Regions from separate parts of the Isoptericola nanjingensis genome, predicted to be linked through region 1. Evidence: riboswitches for the same ligand, from Rfam matches in the RefSeq annotation. Region 1 holds a riboswitch; the other holds the start of a gene.

Region 1 (7,533 bases):
CTGCGGCTCCTCGCCGACCGCGCACGGCAGCACGGAGGCGATGTCCTCGGACGACAGGCCCGCGTCGAGCAGGTGCCGGATCTGCCGCACCCGCAGCACGGCCCCCTCGTCGAACTCGCGGTAGCCGTTCGAGCGCCGGGCGACGTCCAGCAGGCCCTGGGCCTCGTAGTAGCGCAGCTGGTGCGTCCGCACGCCCGTGCGGCGGCTCAGCTCCCCGATCCGCATCCCGCTCCCCCTTCGCCGGCGCGTTCCTCAGGGCCGGGCACCCCACCACCGTGTGGAACCGCACCCCCGCCAAGGCCGACGCGCTGGTGGCGGACGGCGCGCACCTGGCGCCCTCGGCGGCCGCGGCGCTCCGCCCCGACGGCCTGACGGTCGTCTGCCTCACCGACGACGACGCCGTGCGCGAGCTGATCGGCCAGGACGGCGTCGACGTCGCCGGCGCCACGCTGGTCAACCTCACGTCCAGCAGCTCCTCGCAGGCCAGGGAGACCGCCCGGTGGACCGCCCGACGCGGCGCGCGATACCTCGACGGCGCGATCATGGCCGTGCCCTCCGCGATCGGGACGGCGGACGCGGTCGTCCTGCACAGCGGGCCCCGGACCGACTTCGACGCGCACGCGGCCACGCTCGCGGCGCTCGGCACCGTCACCCACCTCGGCGAGGACCCCGGGCTGGCGTCCCTCTACGACGCGGCCGGCCTCACGATGATGTGGAGCGTCCTCGACGCGTGGCTGCACGGCACCGCCATGCTCCGGACGGCCGGGGTGGACGCCGCCGCCTTCGCGCCGTTCGCCCGGCAGATCGCGGAGGGCGTGGCCGCGTGGCTGCCCGGTTACGCGGAGCAGGTCGACCGCGGCCGGTTCCCGGCCGAGGCCTCGGCCCTCGAGACGGACGCGCGTGCGATGGCGCACCTCGTCGAGGAGAGCGAGGCGCTGGGCGTGAGCACCGAGCTGCCGAGACTGCTCAAGGCCGTGGCCGACCGTGGCGTCGCCGCGGGCCACGGTCACGAGCAGTACCCGGTGCTGATCGAGGAGTTCGGCCGCCCGACGCCCTGACCTGCCGGTCGCCGGCCGGAGGACCACGGCCTGAGACGTCGGCGTGCGAGCCGGCGGGCACGCGCCTACGGTCGGTCTTCGAGGTCGTTCGTCTGACGGAAGGAGCCCCGATGGGACTGGGAGACAAGGCCAAGCACCTGGCGGAAGAGGCCGAAGGCAAGGCCAAGGAGGCCACGGGCAAGCTCACCGACGACGAGAGCAAAGAGGCCGAGGGCAAGGCCCAGCAGGCCAGCGCGAACCTCAAGCAGGCGGGCGACGACGTCAAGGACGCGTTCAAGGGCTGACCCGCTGACACGACGGGGCGCCACCGCACGGTGGCGCCCCGTCGTCATGTCCGCCCGGGGCGGGACCGACGGCTCAGAGGTCGTCGGGCAGGCAGCCGAAGGCCTCGTCGGCGCCCAGCGCGGCGGTGGCGAGCAGCCCCTCGAGGCCGGAGCCCTCGGGCACGGGGCGAGGGTCGTCGACGACGACCCACAGCCCGTCCACGACGTCGTACCGCGCCTGCGGCCCCTCGGCCACGAGCGAGCGGACGGCGGCGACGAGCCGCTCGACCTCCTCGCCCGCCGTGCCGAGACCCACCGACGCACGGACGGCCCCGGCATCGAACCCGAGGCGGCCGAGCAGCGGGTGGGCGCAGAACCGGCCGTCGCGCACCCCGATGCCGTGCTCGGCGGACAGGTACGCGGCGACGAGGCCCGGGTCGTACCCGGAGACCGTGAACGTCACGACCCCCACCGGGTCGACGGCGTCGTCCCACACGTGCACGACCTCGACGCGCTCGACCTCGCCCAGCCCGTCCACGAGGCGGCGCCGCAGGGCGTCCTCGTGCTCGCCGGCGACCCACGGGTCGAGCGCGGCGAGCTCGTCGCACGCGGCCGCGAGCGCCACCGCGCCCACGACGTTGGGCGAGCCGGCCTCGTGCCTGGCGGGGCCCTCGTGCCACTCGGTGGTGGTGGTGCGGACCCGGCGCACGGCGCCGCCGCCGGCGAGGTACGGGGTGCCGGCGTCGAGCCAGTCGCGGCGTCCGACCAGGGCGCCCGCGCCGAAGGGCGCGTACGTCTTGTGGCCCGAGAAGGCGACGTAGTCGACGCCCGTCTCCGCGAGCGAGAAGCGGCGGTGCGGCACCAGCTGGGCGCCGTCGAGCACGACGCGCGCGCCCGCGCCGTGCGCCGCGGCGACGACGTCGGCCACGGGCAGCGCCTCGCCGGTCACGTTCGACGCGCCGGTGAGCGCCAGCAGGGCGTAGGGGCGGCCCGCCGCGGCGGCGGAGCTCAGCTCCTCCTCGATCTCCGCGAGGGTGGCGGACACGGACGGCCCGCCGGTGACGACGGTCGCGTCGGTGACGCGCTGCCAGGGCAGCAGGTTGGCGTGGTGCTCGATGTCGAGCACGAGGACGCGGCCCGGCTCGCCGGTGGCCGGGTCGGCGGGCACGCAGCCCGCGAGCAGGTTGAGCGAGTCCGTGGTGTTGCGGGTGACGATCGTGAGGTCGTCCTCGCGGGCGCCGACGAACGCGCCGATCGTGCGGCGCGCCGTCTCGTACAGGGCGGTCGAGACCTGGGACAGGTAGCCGGCGCCGCGGTGCACGCTGGCGTACAGCGGCAGCACGCGCGCGACCCGGTCCGCCACGGCCTGCAGGGCCGGCGCCGACGCCGCGACGTCGAGGTTGGCGTACGGCACCTGGCGGCCGTCGACGAGCGGCACGAGCGTGTCGCCGCCGACGACGGGCAGCACGGGGGCGACGTCGTGCACGGCGGCGGCGCGCGCGGCGGGCACCGCAGGCGCAGTGGTGAGCGTGGTCATGCGTGGTCCTCCTCGGTCGTGCCGGGGAGGTGGCTCCCCGCGCTTGCCCGCACGCCGGACGGCGCGGGGCCAGGTCGTCACCCGGGGCACCCCGCCGCGAGAGGAGGGTTGCCGGCCAGCGAGCCGGGGCTTCGCGCTGGCGCTCTTGACCTGCCGCCCATCGTGCGTGCGCGGCACCTCGCGGTCAAGCGGATCCGGCGTCCTTCTCACGATGCGGTCGAGGGTGGCCACCTCGGGTTCGGCGTCGCCGGCGCGCGACCCGGGGGACGCGCGGCGTTCGCGTCGCGAGACGGGGTGACCAGCACGCGGACGGCGGGCGTACGATCGCCACGACCATCCCGAGCGGCCGAGTGACGTGGCACGTCGACGCCGCAGCAACCCGCGGGCCGGTCGTCGGCGACGGCGGCCGTACCGGACGAGGGTGCTACCGCCACGACCGATGGGAGGACTGCGATGAGCACCCAGATCGATCCCCGCCCCGCCGAGGGCTACGCCGGCGACCTCACCCCGCAGCAGGCGTGGGACCTGCTCGCCGGCGACCCCGACGCCGTCCTCGTGGACGTGCGCACCGAGGGCGAGTGGCGCGCGATCGGCGTGCCGGACACCGCCACCGCCGGCAAGGCCCCCCTCTTCGTCGAGTGGGTGCAGGCGGGCGGTCGCCCCAACGCCGGCTTCCTCGCCGAGCTGGCCGCCGCGGGCGTGACCGCCGACAGCCCGATCGTCTTCCTGTGCCGCTCCGGTCAGCGCTCGATCGGCGCGGCGCGCCTCGCGACGGCGTCCGGCCTGGGCCCGGCGTACAACGTGCTCGAGGGGTTCGAGGGCGGCCCCGGCTTCGACGGCGTCCGCGACCGCGAGGGCTGGAAGGTGCGCGGCCTGCCGTGGGGCGCGTTCGACGACGCCGCCGCGACGCGGGCAGCCCAGCAGGACTCGGAGCAGGCCCGATGAGCGACGCGCAGGTCCCGACCGGCCCCGGCGCCGACCCCACGACCTTCGGCGGCTCGCGCCCGCTGCCCGCCACGGTCCGGCCCGCGACGCTCGCCGTGCGCGGCGGGCACCGCCGCTCGGACTTCCAGGAGATGTCCGAGGGCCTGTTCCTCACCCAGGGGTACACCTACGGCTCGGCTGCGGACGCGGAGGCGGCGTTCGCCGGCGAGCGGTCCCAGTTCCTGTACTCGCGGTACGGCAACCCGACGGTGCACACGTTCGAGGAGCGGCTGCGCCTCATCGAGGGTGCCGAGGCCTGCTACGCCACGGCGTCGGGCATGTCGGCGGTGTTCAACGCCCTCGCCGCGCTGGTCTCCAGCGGTTCGCGCATCGTGTCGGCGCGGGCGCTGTTCGGGTCCACGAACGTCATCTACGACGAGATCCTCGCCAAGTGGGGGGTGCGCGTCGACCTGGTCGACGGGCACGTGACCTCGCAGTGGGAGGAGGCCCTCGCCACGCCGGCCGACGTCGTGTTCTTCGAGTCGCCGTCCAACCCCATGCAGGACCTCGTCGACGTGCGGCGGGTGGCGGAGCTCGCGCACGCCGCGGGTGCCGTGGTCGTGGTGGACAACGTGTTCGCGACGCCGGTCCTGCAGAAGCCGCTGGAGCTCGGCGCCGATGTCGTCGTGTACTCGGCCACCAAGCACATCGACGGACAGGGGCGCGTGCTCGGCGGCGCGATCCTCGGCTCGGAGGAGTTCCTCACCGGGCCGGTGCAGACGTTCGTGCGCAACACCGGACCGTCGCTGAGCCCGTTCAACGCGTGGGTGCTGCTCAAGGGCCTGGAGACGCTCGACGTGCGCGTGCGCGCCCAGAACGCGGCAGCCCTGCAGGTCGCGACCGCGCTCGAGGAGCTCGACGGTGTGACCGGCGTGCGCTACCCGTTCCTGCCCTCGCACCCGCAGCACGAGCTCGCCAAGGCGCAGCAGTCGGGCGGCGGCACGGTCGTGACGTTCGACCTCGCGGTGCCCGAGGGCACCGAGCCGGCGGAGGCGAAGAAGCGGACGTTCGCGTTCCTCGACGCCCTGCAGGTCGTCGACATCTCCAACAACCTCGGCGACGCGAAGTCGATCATCACGCACCCCGCCACGACGACGCACCGCAAGCTCGGCCCGGAGGGCCGCGCCAAGGTCGGCATCGCCGAGACCACCGTGCGGCTGTCGATCGGCCTCGAGGACCCGCGGGACATCGTGGAGGACGTCGAGCAGGCGCTGCGCGCCTGAGCTCCCGCGACGTGTCGGAGGCCCCTGCCATGCTCGGGCCCGGCACGCCCGACGAGGAGGACCTGTGGGGACACGGCACGACGTCGACTTCCTGTTCGGCGCGTGGCGCGTCCGTCATCGCCGCTGGACCGAACCCCTGGCCCCGGGTTCGACGACGGGCACCTGGACCGAGTTCGACACCGAGGCCGTCGCCGGGCAGATCCTCGACGGCCTCGGGAACGCGGACGACACGTCCGGCACCCGCGGAATTCCCTGGGCCGCCCGCCGCGGCCGTGCCTACGGTCGCCCCGTGCCCGACCCGATCTTCGCCGACCCCACGCTGGCCCGGCTGTACGACCCGCTCGACCCGGACCGCCGCGACCTCGATCCGTACCTGGCCCTCGCCCGCGAGCTGGGCGCGCGCCAGGTGCTCGACGTCGGCTGCGGCACGGGCGCGCTCGCCGTGCTGCTCGCGGCGGAGGGCATCGACGTCGTCGGCCTCGACCCGGCGGGCGCGTCGCTCGACGTGGCCCGCGGCAAGCCCGGCGCCGGGCGCGTGCGCTGGCTGCACGGCGACGCCACCACGCTGCCGCCGTTGCAGGTGGACCTCGCCACGATGACCGGGAACGTCGCGCAGGTCTTCCTCACCGACGACAACTGGGCGGCGACACTCGGGGGCGTGCACGCCGCGCTCCTCCCGGGCGGTCGCCTCGCGTTCGAGACCCGCGACCCGGCGCGGCGGTCCTGGGAGCGCTGGACGCGCGAGCGCACGCACCGGCGCACCGACGTGGCGGGGTTCGGCGTCGTCGAGACGTGGACGGACCTGGTCGACGTCTCGCTGCCGCTCGTGACGTTCCGCGGCACGTTCGTCCTGGCCGACGGACGGGTCCTGCGCTCGGACTCGACCCTCCGGTTCCGGGAGCACGACGAGCTGGCGGCGTCGCTCGAGACTGCCGGCTACGTCGTCGAGCAGGTGCACGACGCGCCCGACCGGCCCGGGCTGGAGTGGGTCTTCGTCGCCCGGGCGGTCGAGCGCGGCTGACGCGGTCTCAGCGCGCCGTGCGGACGACCATCTTCCCGGTGTTGGCGCCGGCCATCATGTCGAGGAACGCCTGCGGGGCGTTCTCGATGCCGTCGACCACGGTCTCGTCGTAGGCGATCTTCCCGTCCGCGAACCACCCGGTCATGAGCTCGCGGAACTCGGCGCCGTGGTGGAGGTAGCCGCCCAGCGTGAAGCCCTCGAGCCGGAGGCCCCTGGTGATGAGGTTCGCCATGTTGTCCGGGCCGGGCAGGCGGTCGGTGGCGTTGTAGCCGGCGATGGCCCCGCACAGCGCGACCCGGCCGCCGTCGTTCATCACGTCGAGCGCCGCGGTGAGGTGGTCGCCGCCGACGTTGTCGAAGAAGACGTCGACGCCGCCCGGCACCAGCGCGGGGAGCTGCTCGCGGACCGGGGCGTCCTTGTAGTTGAGGGCGGCGTCGTAGCCGTACTTCGAGGTGAGCAGCTCGACCTTCTCGGCCGACCCGGCCGACCCGACGACCCGCTCCGCGCCGAGCAGGCGCGCGATCTGGCCGGCCGCGGTGCCGACGGCGCCCGCCGCGCCCGAGACGAACACCGTGTCGCCGGGCTTCATGCCCGCGATCGCGGTGAGGCCGACGTAGGCCGTGAGCCCCGTCATGCCGAGGATGCCCAGGTGGAGGGACAGCGGCACCCCGGGGAGCTCGGGCACGACGCGGAAGCCGCGCGCGTCCTCCTGCGCGACGTCGCGCCAGCCGTGCTGGTGCAGCACCACCGCGCCCACCGGGACGTCGTCGGACGCCGACTCGACGACGCGCCCGATCGCGCCGCCCGTCATGGTCTCCCCCAGCGCGAAGGGCGGGGTGTAGCTCTTCACGTCGTTCATGCGCCCGCGCATGTACGGGTCGACGGAGACGAACTCGTTGGCCACGCGGACCTGGCCCGGCTCGAGGTCGCCGTAGGTGACCTGGACCGTGCGGAAGTCGTCGGGCGCGGGCCACCCGGTGGGGCGGGCGGCGAGCTGGACCTGGGTGCTGACGATGGAGGACATGCGGGTGTGGTGCCTACTTCCGGGGTCGATGATCAGGATGCGAGGCCGACGACGAGCGCGACGACCGCGAGCAGCGGCGCGGCGCCCTGCGTGACGGCGGCCCGGCGCTTGTCGGGCGAGGAGAGGAACAGGACGAGGGCGGCGGCGAGCATGCTGCCGGTGCCGGCCAGCACGAGGGCCGCGCCGGCACCGGTGGTGCCGGCGGCGACGAGCACGATGCCGATCGCGGTCACGACGGCGAGGAACAGGTTGTAGAAGCCCTGGTTGAAGGCCAGCTCGCGCGTGGCGGCGGCCTCCTGCTCGGTCGTGCCGAACGTGGCGCGCGCCCGGGGGGTGGTCCACGCGACCGACTCGAGCCAGAAGATGACCACGTGGAGCGCCGCGGCGATCCCGGCCAGGACGAGCCCTGCGACGACCATCGGT
Region 2 (7,533 bases), on a different contig from region 1:
GATCCACGGTGATCGCCCTCGGCGAACGCCGGAGCCCGCGCCGGTCAGGCGGTGCGGCGCACCTCGTCCAGGAACTTGCGGGTGTGCTCGCGCAGGGCGGCGACGCGCCGCTCGACGATCGCCTCGCGGACGCCGGGGTCGTCGCGCCCCGCCTCGGCGAGGGTGGGACGACGCCGCACGTTGCGGGAGCAGCGGAAGTCGCCGCAGACGAGCGTGCCGATGGTGTCGCCCTTGCGGCCGGCGGCACCGCCGCGCTTCGCGACGAAGAGCTGGACGTCGCGGGTCTCGACGACGTCCTCGCACCACGCGCACATGGCGGCGCGGCGCGGGCCGGTGCGCTCGGTGGCGCGCAGGAGGACGCCGACTGGCTCGGCGCCCGGCTCGTCGTCGAGCGTCATGACGACGTACGCGGACAGGGGCTGCTTGCGGTCGCGCCAGCCCAGGTAGTCGAGGCGGTCCCAGTCGACCTCGGCGAGGTCGGGGACGATCATGCGCTGCCGCTCGCTGCGGGTGGCGTTGACGAGGGAGGCGCGGAGCTGCTGCTCGGTGAGCGGAGTCATGGGGATCGGCTTTCAGGTGAGCGGGGGTGGGCAGGGCGAAGCCCCGCACCGCCTCACCTGCCGGCCCCGACGGGGCTCAGACGGAGGCGGTGCCGGGGCAGGCGGGACTGCCCGAGCAGGCCTGGTGGCCCACCCCGCTCCCTGCGACGCCCGGCATCGCTGTCTCCTCGCTCGTGGGAAAAGTCGTGGTCCGCTCGCGCCCCGAGGGCACGACCGGCCCTTCCATGGTGGCACGGGACCGTCGCCCGGGTCGACGTCTATTGCGTCACCCGGGCGACGGCACCGGTCAGAGGGTCGCGCGGACCTCGCGGGCGGCGGCGACCAGGTGGGCGAGCGCCGGCTCGACCTCCGCGTACCGGCGGGTCTTGAGCCCGCAGTCCGGGTTGACCCACACGAGCGCCGGGTCGATCGCCTTGACGGCGAGCGTCAGCAGCTCGGTGACCTCGTCGGACGACGGCACGCGCGGGGAGTGGATGTCGTAGACGCCCGGCCCGATGCCGCGGGAGTACCCGGCGTCGGCGAGCTCCGGCACGATCTCCATCCGGGAGCGGGCCGCCTCGACCGACGTCACGTCGGCGTCGAGGCCGTCGATCGCGCCGATGACCTCGCCGAACTCCGAGTAGCACAGGTGGGTGTGCACCTGCGTGGCCGGCGCGACGCCCGACGTCGCGAGCCGGAACGACCCGACCGACCAGTCGAGGTAGGCGGGCTGGTCGGCCCGGCGCAGCGGCAGCAGCTCGCGCAGGGCGGGCTCGTCCACCTGCACGATGCCGATGCCCGCCGCCTCGAGGTCCGCGATCTCGTCGCGCAGGGCGAGGCCCACCTGGTTGGCGGTGTCGCCGAGCGGCTGGTCGTCGCGGACGAACGACCACGCGAGGATCGTCACCGGGCCCGTGAGCATGCCCTTGACCGGCTTCGCGGTGAGCGACGCCGTGTACGCGGACCACTCGACCGTGATCGGCGCCGGGCGCTGCACGTCGCCCCAGAGGATCGGCGGGCGCACGCAGCGCGACCCGTACGACTGCACCCAGCCGTTCGCCGTCACCGCGAAGCCGTCGAGCTGCTCGGCGAAGTACTGCACCATGTCGTTGCGCTCGGGCTCGCCGTGCACCAGCACGTCGAGGCCCAGCTCCTCCTGCAGCGTCACGACGCGCCCGATCTCCTCCCGCATCGCGGCGGAGTAGTCGGCGTCGGACAGCTCGCCCTTCGTCCACGCGGCGCGGGCCTTGCGGATCTCCGGGGTCTGCGGGAACGAGCCGATCGTCGTCGTGGGCAGCGGGGGCAGGTCGAGCCGCGCGGCCTGCGCGGCAGCGCGCTCCGCGTACGGGCCACGGGCGAAGTCGGCGTCGGTGAGCGCCGCGGCCCGGTCGCGCACCGCGGGCACGACGACGCCCTCCGCCGTCGCGCGCGAGGCCACGGCCGCGGACGACGCGGCGAGCGCGTCCGCGACGGACTCCCGCCCGTCGGCGAGGGCACGGGCCAGGGTCGCGACCTCGCCCACCTTCTGGTCGGCGAACGCGAGCCAGTCGCGCAGGCGCGGGTCGAGCGTGGTGCCCGCCGCCTGCTGGTCGAAGACCTCGTCCTCGACGTCGTGCGGCACGTGCAGCAGCGACGTCGACGTGCCGACGGCGAGGGCCCCGGCGCCGAGGCCCCGCAGCGACTCGACGACGTCGAGCTTGGCGGCCAGGTCGGCCCGCCAGACGTTGTGCCCGTCGACCACGCCGGCGACGAGGGTCTTGTCCTCGAGACCCGGGACCGGGTCGGCGCGCACGGCGCCCTTGACCAGGTCGATCGCGATCGCGTCGACGTCGGTGCCCGCGAGCACGGCGAGTCCGTCGTCGCCGAGCCCGCCGAACGGCGCCGTCAACAGGATCGCGGGCCGCGCGCCCGCCGAGTCCTCGGAGGCGGTGTCGTCGGTGGCCGTCGCGAGGTCGGTCGCCAGGGTGCGGTACGCCGAGGCGATCGCCGCGTGCAGGCGCTCCGCCGGCACGTCGAGGGAGTCCGTGACGAGCGCGGGTTCGTCGAGCTGCACCCACGGCACGCCGACGGCGGCCAGCGCGCGGAGCAGGTCGGCGTACGCGGCGACGACGTCGTCGAGCCGGTCGAGCGGGTGGAAGCCCTCGCCCGCCTCGTCGGCCGCCTTCGACAGCGCGAGGAACGTCACCGGGCCCACGAGCACCGGGCGCGTCGTGACGCCGGCCTCCTTGGCCTCGGCGTACTCGCGCACGATGCGGTGGTCGGCGAACGAGACCGGCGTCGTCTCGCTGATCTCCGGCACGAGGTAGTGGTAGTTGGTGTCGAACCACTTGGTCATCTCGAGCGGGGCGTCCTCGCCGCGGCCGCGGGCCACGGTGAAGTAGCCGTCGAGCTCGAGCGAGCCGTCCGCGTCGTCGAGCAGGTCGCGGAACCGCTCGGGGACGGCGCCCAGCAGCGCGACGACGTCGAGCACCTGGTCGTAGTAGGAGAACGCGCCGGGCACGGAGCCGTCGTCGGGGTTGAGGCCGAGGTCGACGAGGCGGCGGGCCGTCTCGCGGCGCAGCGCGCCGGCCGCGACCTCCAGGTCGACGGCGTCGGTGCGCCCGGCCCAGAACGACTCGACGGCCTTCTTGAGCTCGCGGCGGCGCCCGATGCGCGGGTAGCCGAGGATCGTGCCACCGGGAAATGCCGTGGCGGGGGTGGGGCGTGTCGATGTGGTGGACATGAGCACTCCAGAGTTCGGGCTCCGCGCGTCAGACGGCGGGAGCCTGGGTCGGGATGCTCGGTACCCACGGCCTTCTGGCCAGGTCCGCGCCGTCCGACGTGGCGTCGGCCGGCGCCGGTCCGCCGAGGTGGACACCCTCGAGCAGGTCCAGAGCGGGACGGTACTTGTTGAACGTGTACACGTGGATGCCGGGTGCGCCCGCGTCGAGCACGCGCTGGGCGAGCTCCACGGCACGCGCGGTCCCGTAGGCGTGCTGGGCCTCCGGGTCCGGCAGGGCGTCGAGCGCGTCCAGCAGGTGCCGGGGCGCGCGGACGCCGGTGAGCTCCTCGACGCGACGGAGCCGGCGCGGCTCGGTCGTGGGCAGCTGCCCGGCGAGGATCGGGATCGTCACCCCGGCCGCGCGGGCCTCGGCGACGAAGTCGGTGTAGGAGTCGGCCTCGTAGAACAGCTGCGTGATGGCGAAGCTCGCCCCCGCGTCCTGCTTCTCCTTGAGGCGCCGGACCTCCTGGGCCCGGGTGGTGCCGGCCTGCACGTTGCCGTCGACGAACGTCGCGACGGCGATCGTCATCGGGCGCGCGGCGCCGCGCAGCGCGGCCCCGGGGTCGGTCGCGCACCGTCGCGCCTCGACCTCGCGCAGCAGGTGCACGAGCTCGATCGAGGACGCGACGCCGTCGGCGGGCGGCTCCCAGTCCGGCTGGTCCTTCGGCGGGTCGCCCCGCAGGGCGAGGAACGCGCGGGTGCCGGCGTCGAGGAAGTCGTCGATGACGGCGGAGACGTCCTCGCGGTGCGCGCCCACGCAGGTCAGGTGGGCCACGGGCAGGACGGGCGTGCCCGCGAGCAGGGTGGACACGACCTGGCGTGCGGTCGCCCGGTCACCGCCGCCGGCGCCGTACGTCACGGACACGAAGTCCGGTCGTGCGGCCACGAGCCGGCGCGCCGTCTCCCAGAACTTGGGGGCGGCGTCCGGCCGGCGCGGCGGCATGAGCTCGAACGAGACCGTCGGGCGTGCCGGCAACGCCGGCTGAGCTGCCGGGGTGGGCGAAAGGGATGCCTCTGCGACCATGCGTCACTCCATCGATCCTGGCGTGAGCACCTTCGTCCTCGGGAGGCTTCCGTCGGAGAACGGGTTGCTGCGGCGTCGTCGAGCCAGGACTCTCGGCCGCTCTGGATGGCTTGTCACGCGATCGTACGCAGCATCCGCGATACGGGCGAGGATGAGACCGCCTGGTGAGACGATCGCCGATGCAGATCGGGCGGGAACGCCCTGCTCAGGGCACCAGCACGACCTTGCCGCCCGCGCGGCCCGTCTCGACGAGCGCGTGGGCGCTCGGCGCGTCGGCCAGCGGCAGCACCGCGCCGACGGTGGTCACGAGGTCGCCGCGGGCCCGGGCGTCGACGGCCTCGGCGAGCTCGCCGGCGTCGCGCTCGGACCGCCAGCTGGCCTCGACGCCGAGGTCCGCCGCGGCGTCGTCGGCGATGGTGACGATGCGCTCGGTGCCGCCGCGCAGGGCGATCGAGTCGGGCAGCACGCCCGCGCCGGTGGTGTCGAGGACGGCGTCCACGCCGTCGGGGGCGAGGGCGCGGACCCGCTCCACGAGCCCCGCGCCGTAGGTGGTGGGCGTCGCGCCGAGGGCGGCGACGCGCTCCTGGTTCCGCGGCGACGCCGTGCCGATCACGCGGGCGCCGCGACGCACGGCGAGCTGGACGGCCAGCTCGCCCACCGACCCCGAGGCGCCGTGCACGAGCAGCGTCTCGCCCGGCCGGACGTCGAGGAGGCGCAGCACGCGGGTCGCGGTCTCGGCCGCGACGGGGACGGTGACGGCGTCGGTCGCGGCGAGCCCGTCGGGCACGCGCGCGAAGACCGACGTGAGGGCGAGCTCCGCGTACCCGCCGCCGACGGCGAACCCGACCACGCGGTCGCCGGGCGCGACGCCGGCCACGCCGTCCCCGACCTGGTCGACGACTCCCGCCACCTCCAGCCCGGGCACGACGGCCGACGTCGGCGCCGGGCCGCCGGTCGCCCCGGCACGCGACTTCACGTCCCAGCCGTTGACGGCGGCCGCCTCGACACGCACGCGCACCTGGCCGGGCCCGGCCTGCGGGTCGGGGACGTCGGCGAGGTGCAGCGCCTCGGGGCCGCCGTGGGTCTCGAACACGATCGCGCGCACGTCTCCTCCTCAGGCAGTAGCGGAACACGGTACCGAGGTCCTCGTGCCCCGGGCCGAGATCAGGCGAGCACCGGTGCGGCGTCGGCGTCGGTCGGGCCCGTGACGTCGCCGGGCGCGCTCATGAGCCATTCGGTGGCGAACAGGACCTTGTCGGTGAGGCCGAGGATCGCGTCGCGGATCTCGACGTGCGGGGTGGAGAACGCGAGTCGGGCGACGGACCGTGCGCCGGGAGCCGGCGCCCAGTAGTCGACCAGGAGCAGGGAGACGTCCTGGCCGCCGAGCTCGGCCGCACCCCGGCCGACGCGGACGTGGCGCAGGAACGGCCCCGAGAGGGTGTCGGTGACGGTGAGCTCGTCGTCGGGTCCGAGCCGGGGGTGGAGGCGGTCGTGGATGCGTTGCAGGTGCGTGACCTCGCCGGCCTCGGGGCCGAGGTCGTGCCAGTACAGCGTGAGGTTGAGCGCGAGGGCGGCGTCCTTTCCGGGCAGCACCAGGTAGGCCATCACCTGCCCGCCCGCGGCCGCGGCCTTCGCGGCGACCGCGGTGAGCTGCTCCCGCAGGTCGCGCCGCAGCCCTGCCCCGCGGTCACCGAGCCCCGCGCCCTGCTGCTTGACGATCGCGCGGATCTGCAGGTCGCGCTGCGCCTCGTCCTCCAGGTCGATCAGGGCCCAGTGGTCGGGCAGGTTGAGCTCGATGCCGATGCCGCGTGACCCTCCGGGCTCGTCCACGCTGGCCATGGCGTGCAGGCCCTCGATGCTGATGCCCGCCCCGGAGTCGTCGGACATACCCGTCGGATCGTCGTCGGGGTCGAGGTCCAGGGCGGCCAGAGTCTCGGCGACGCCGAGGACCATCGGGTGCGGCCCGGCAGGGTCGACCACGACCCGCTCGAGCACCGCGCCGTGGCGCGTGAGGAACGGGGCGAGCGAGTCGCGACGACGCAGGCTGAACTCGCGTCCCGGGTCGTCCCCGAGGAACGTCTCGAGAGCCTCGGGGGAGGAGAAGAGACACACGTCGTACGGCTTCGCCGAGCCGACGGGTGCGTGAAAGACCCGCACCTGCGGCGTCCCGTCCTCCCGCTCGAGGTGCGGCACCACCGCCACGCCGTCCCGCAGTGCGCGACCGACGGTGTCGCGGTCGTCGGTCAGGAGAGCGGCGGCGAGGACGGCGGAGCCGGAGGCGGGGCGGGACCTGTCGGCCGGGTCCGGGCGGCTCGGTCCCGAGGCCCGGTCTTCTGGCGACGCGCTCATGAGGAGGATGCCTTTCGGTGTCTCGCAGGTACTGGATGACGACATTCGTCGCGGGGCTGTGTTCAGCCGATGGCCGGCCGGCGGTGCTCGATGCTTCCCCAGCAAACCCCGCCGGCGCCGACGTCTCCCGACCACGACACCCCGAAGAACACACTCCCACGCCCGGGCCATTCGCTGATCGGTTCCGTGGAGAACGTCATGAGGGCACAGTCATGGAGGTACGTGACGTCCAGGTGTGTCAGCTCGGCTACGTCCGATTCGCCCGTCGACCGCGGTGATGAAGAAGACGTCGGTGAGTCACAGGCGCAGCCCGGTGGACACGATGACTGCGCCCTTCACGGATTGCTCCTCCGGAAGTCGATGCCTGTCGTCGTGACGCTGGACGCTCCGTCGCCCGTCACCCGGCGGCCGTGCTCTCCCAGGTGCTGAACCCGACGACCGGTGTGTCGGGCCTCCACCGGCCTTCGTGGGTCGCTGCGGATGCGGCCTGCGGGCTGGCGAGGATCAGCAGGTCCGGTACGGCCGGGACGACGCCGGGTGACGCCACGAACGAGTCCCAGTCGACGTCGGCCGTCGTGCCCCGGCGGTCGACGACGAGACCCAGGGCGTCGGCGGTGGACGTCTCGATCACCTCCTGCGCCGCACGTGAGACCGCGTCGACGTCGTCGGGATCCAGTCCGTCCAGGTAGCAGGTCACGCCGACGAAACCCCGGCTCCCGTCGTCGCCGTACCGGTGTCGTCGGACCGTGACGATCATGTCGTCGGACCCGGACAACCATGTCTGGAAGGTCCGGTCGGCGTTGTCGGCGAGAAGCCCGGAGAGCTGGTCACGGTCGACGAGGTGACGGTCGCCTTCCAGG

What was found. A riboswitch is a leader RNA that binds a small molecule or an ion and turns the genes downstream of it on or off. The one in region 1 is predicted to bind S-adenosylmethionine.
Region 2: another riboswitch for S-adenosylmethionine. It lies ahead of ACQP6G_RS03035 (methylenetetrahydrofolate reductase); the one in region 1 lies ahead of ACQP6G_RS17185 (aminotransferase class V-fold PLP-dependent enzyme).

Annotation. Positions count from the first base shown of each region.
Region 1 covers NZ_JBNOZL010000008.1:196,646-204,178, forward strand. Annotated here, with positions in the region: gene ACQP6G_RS17165 (MerR family transcriptional regulator) at 1-225, opposite strand, end outside; partial or broken gene ACQP6G_RS17170 (NAD(P)-binding domain-containing protein) at 246-647, shown strand; gene ACQP6G_RS17175 (imine reductase family protein) at 675-1,058, shown strand; gene ACQP6G_RS17180 (CsbD family protein) at 1,169-1,342, shown strand; gene ACQP6G_RS17185 (aminotransferase class V-fold PLP-dependent enzyme) at 1,416-2,858, opposite strand; SAM riboswitch class IV at 2,893-3,009, opposite strand; gene ACQP6G_RS17190 (rhodanese-like domain-containing protein) at 3,312-3,803, shown strand; gene ACQP6G_RS17195 (O-succinylhomoserine sulfhydrylase) at 3,800-5,065, shown strand; gene ACQP6G_RS17200 (class I SAM-dependent methyltransferase) at 5,130-6,086, shown strand; gene ACQP6G_RS17205 (NADP-dependent oxidoreductase) at 6,094-7,110, opposite strand; gene ACQP6G_RS17210 (DUF1304 domain-containing protein) at 7,143-7,529, opposite strand.
Region 2 covers NZ_JBNOZL010000002.1:31,545-39,077, reverse strand. Annotated here, with positions in the region: gene ACQP6G_RS03045 (FBP domain-containing protein) at 45-560, opposite strand; gene metE (5-methyltetrahydropteroyltriglutamate--homocysteine S-methyltransferase) at 847-3,261, opposite strand; gene ACQP6G_RS03035 (methylenetetrahydrofolate reductase) at 3,290-4,324, opposite strand; SAM riboswitch class I at 4,330-4,436, opposite strand; gene ACQP6G_RS03030 (NADP-dependent oxidoreductase) at 4,530-5,429, opposite strand; gene ACQP6G_RS03025 (hypothetical protein) at 5,489-6,673, opposite strand; gene ACQP6G_RS03020 (hypothetical protein) at 7,071-7,533, opposite strand, start outside.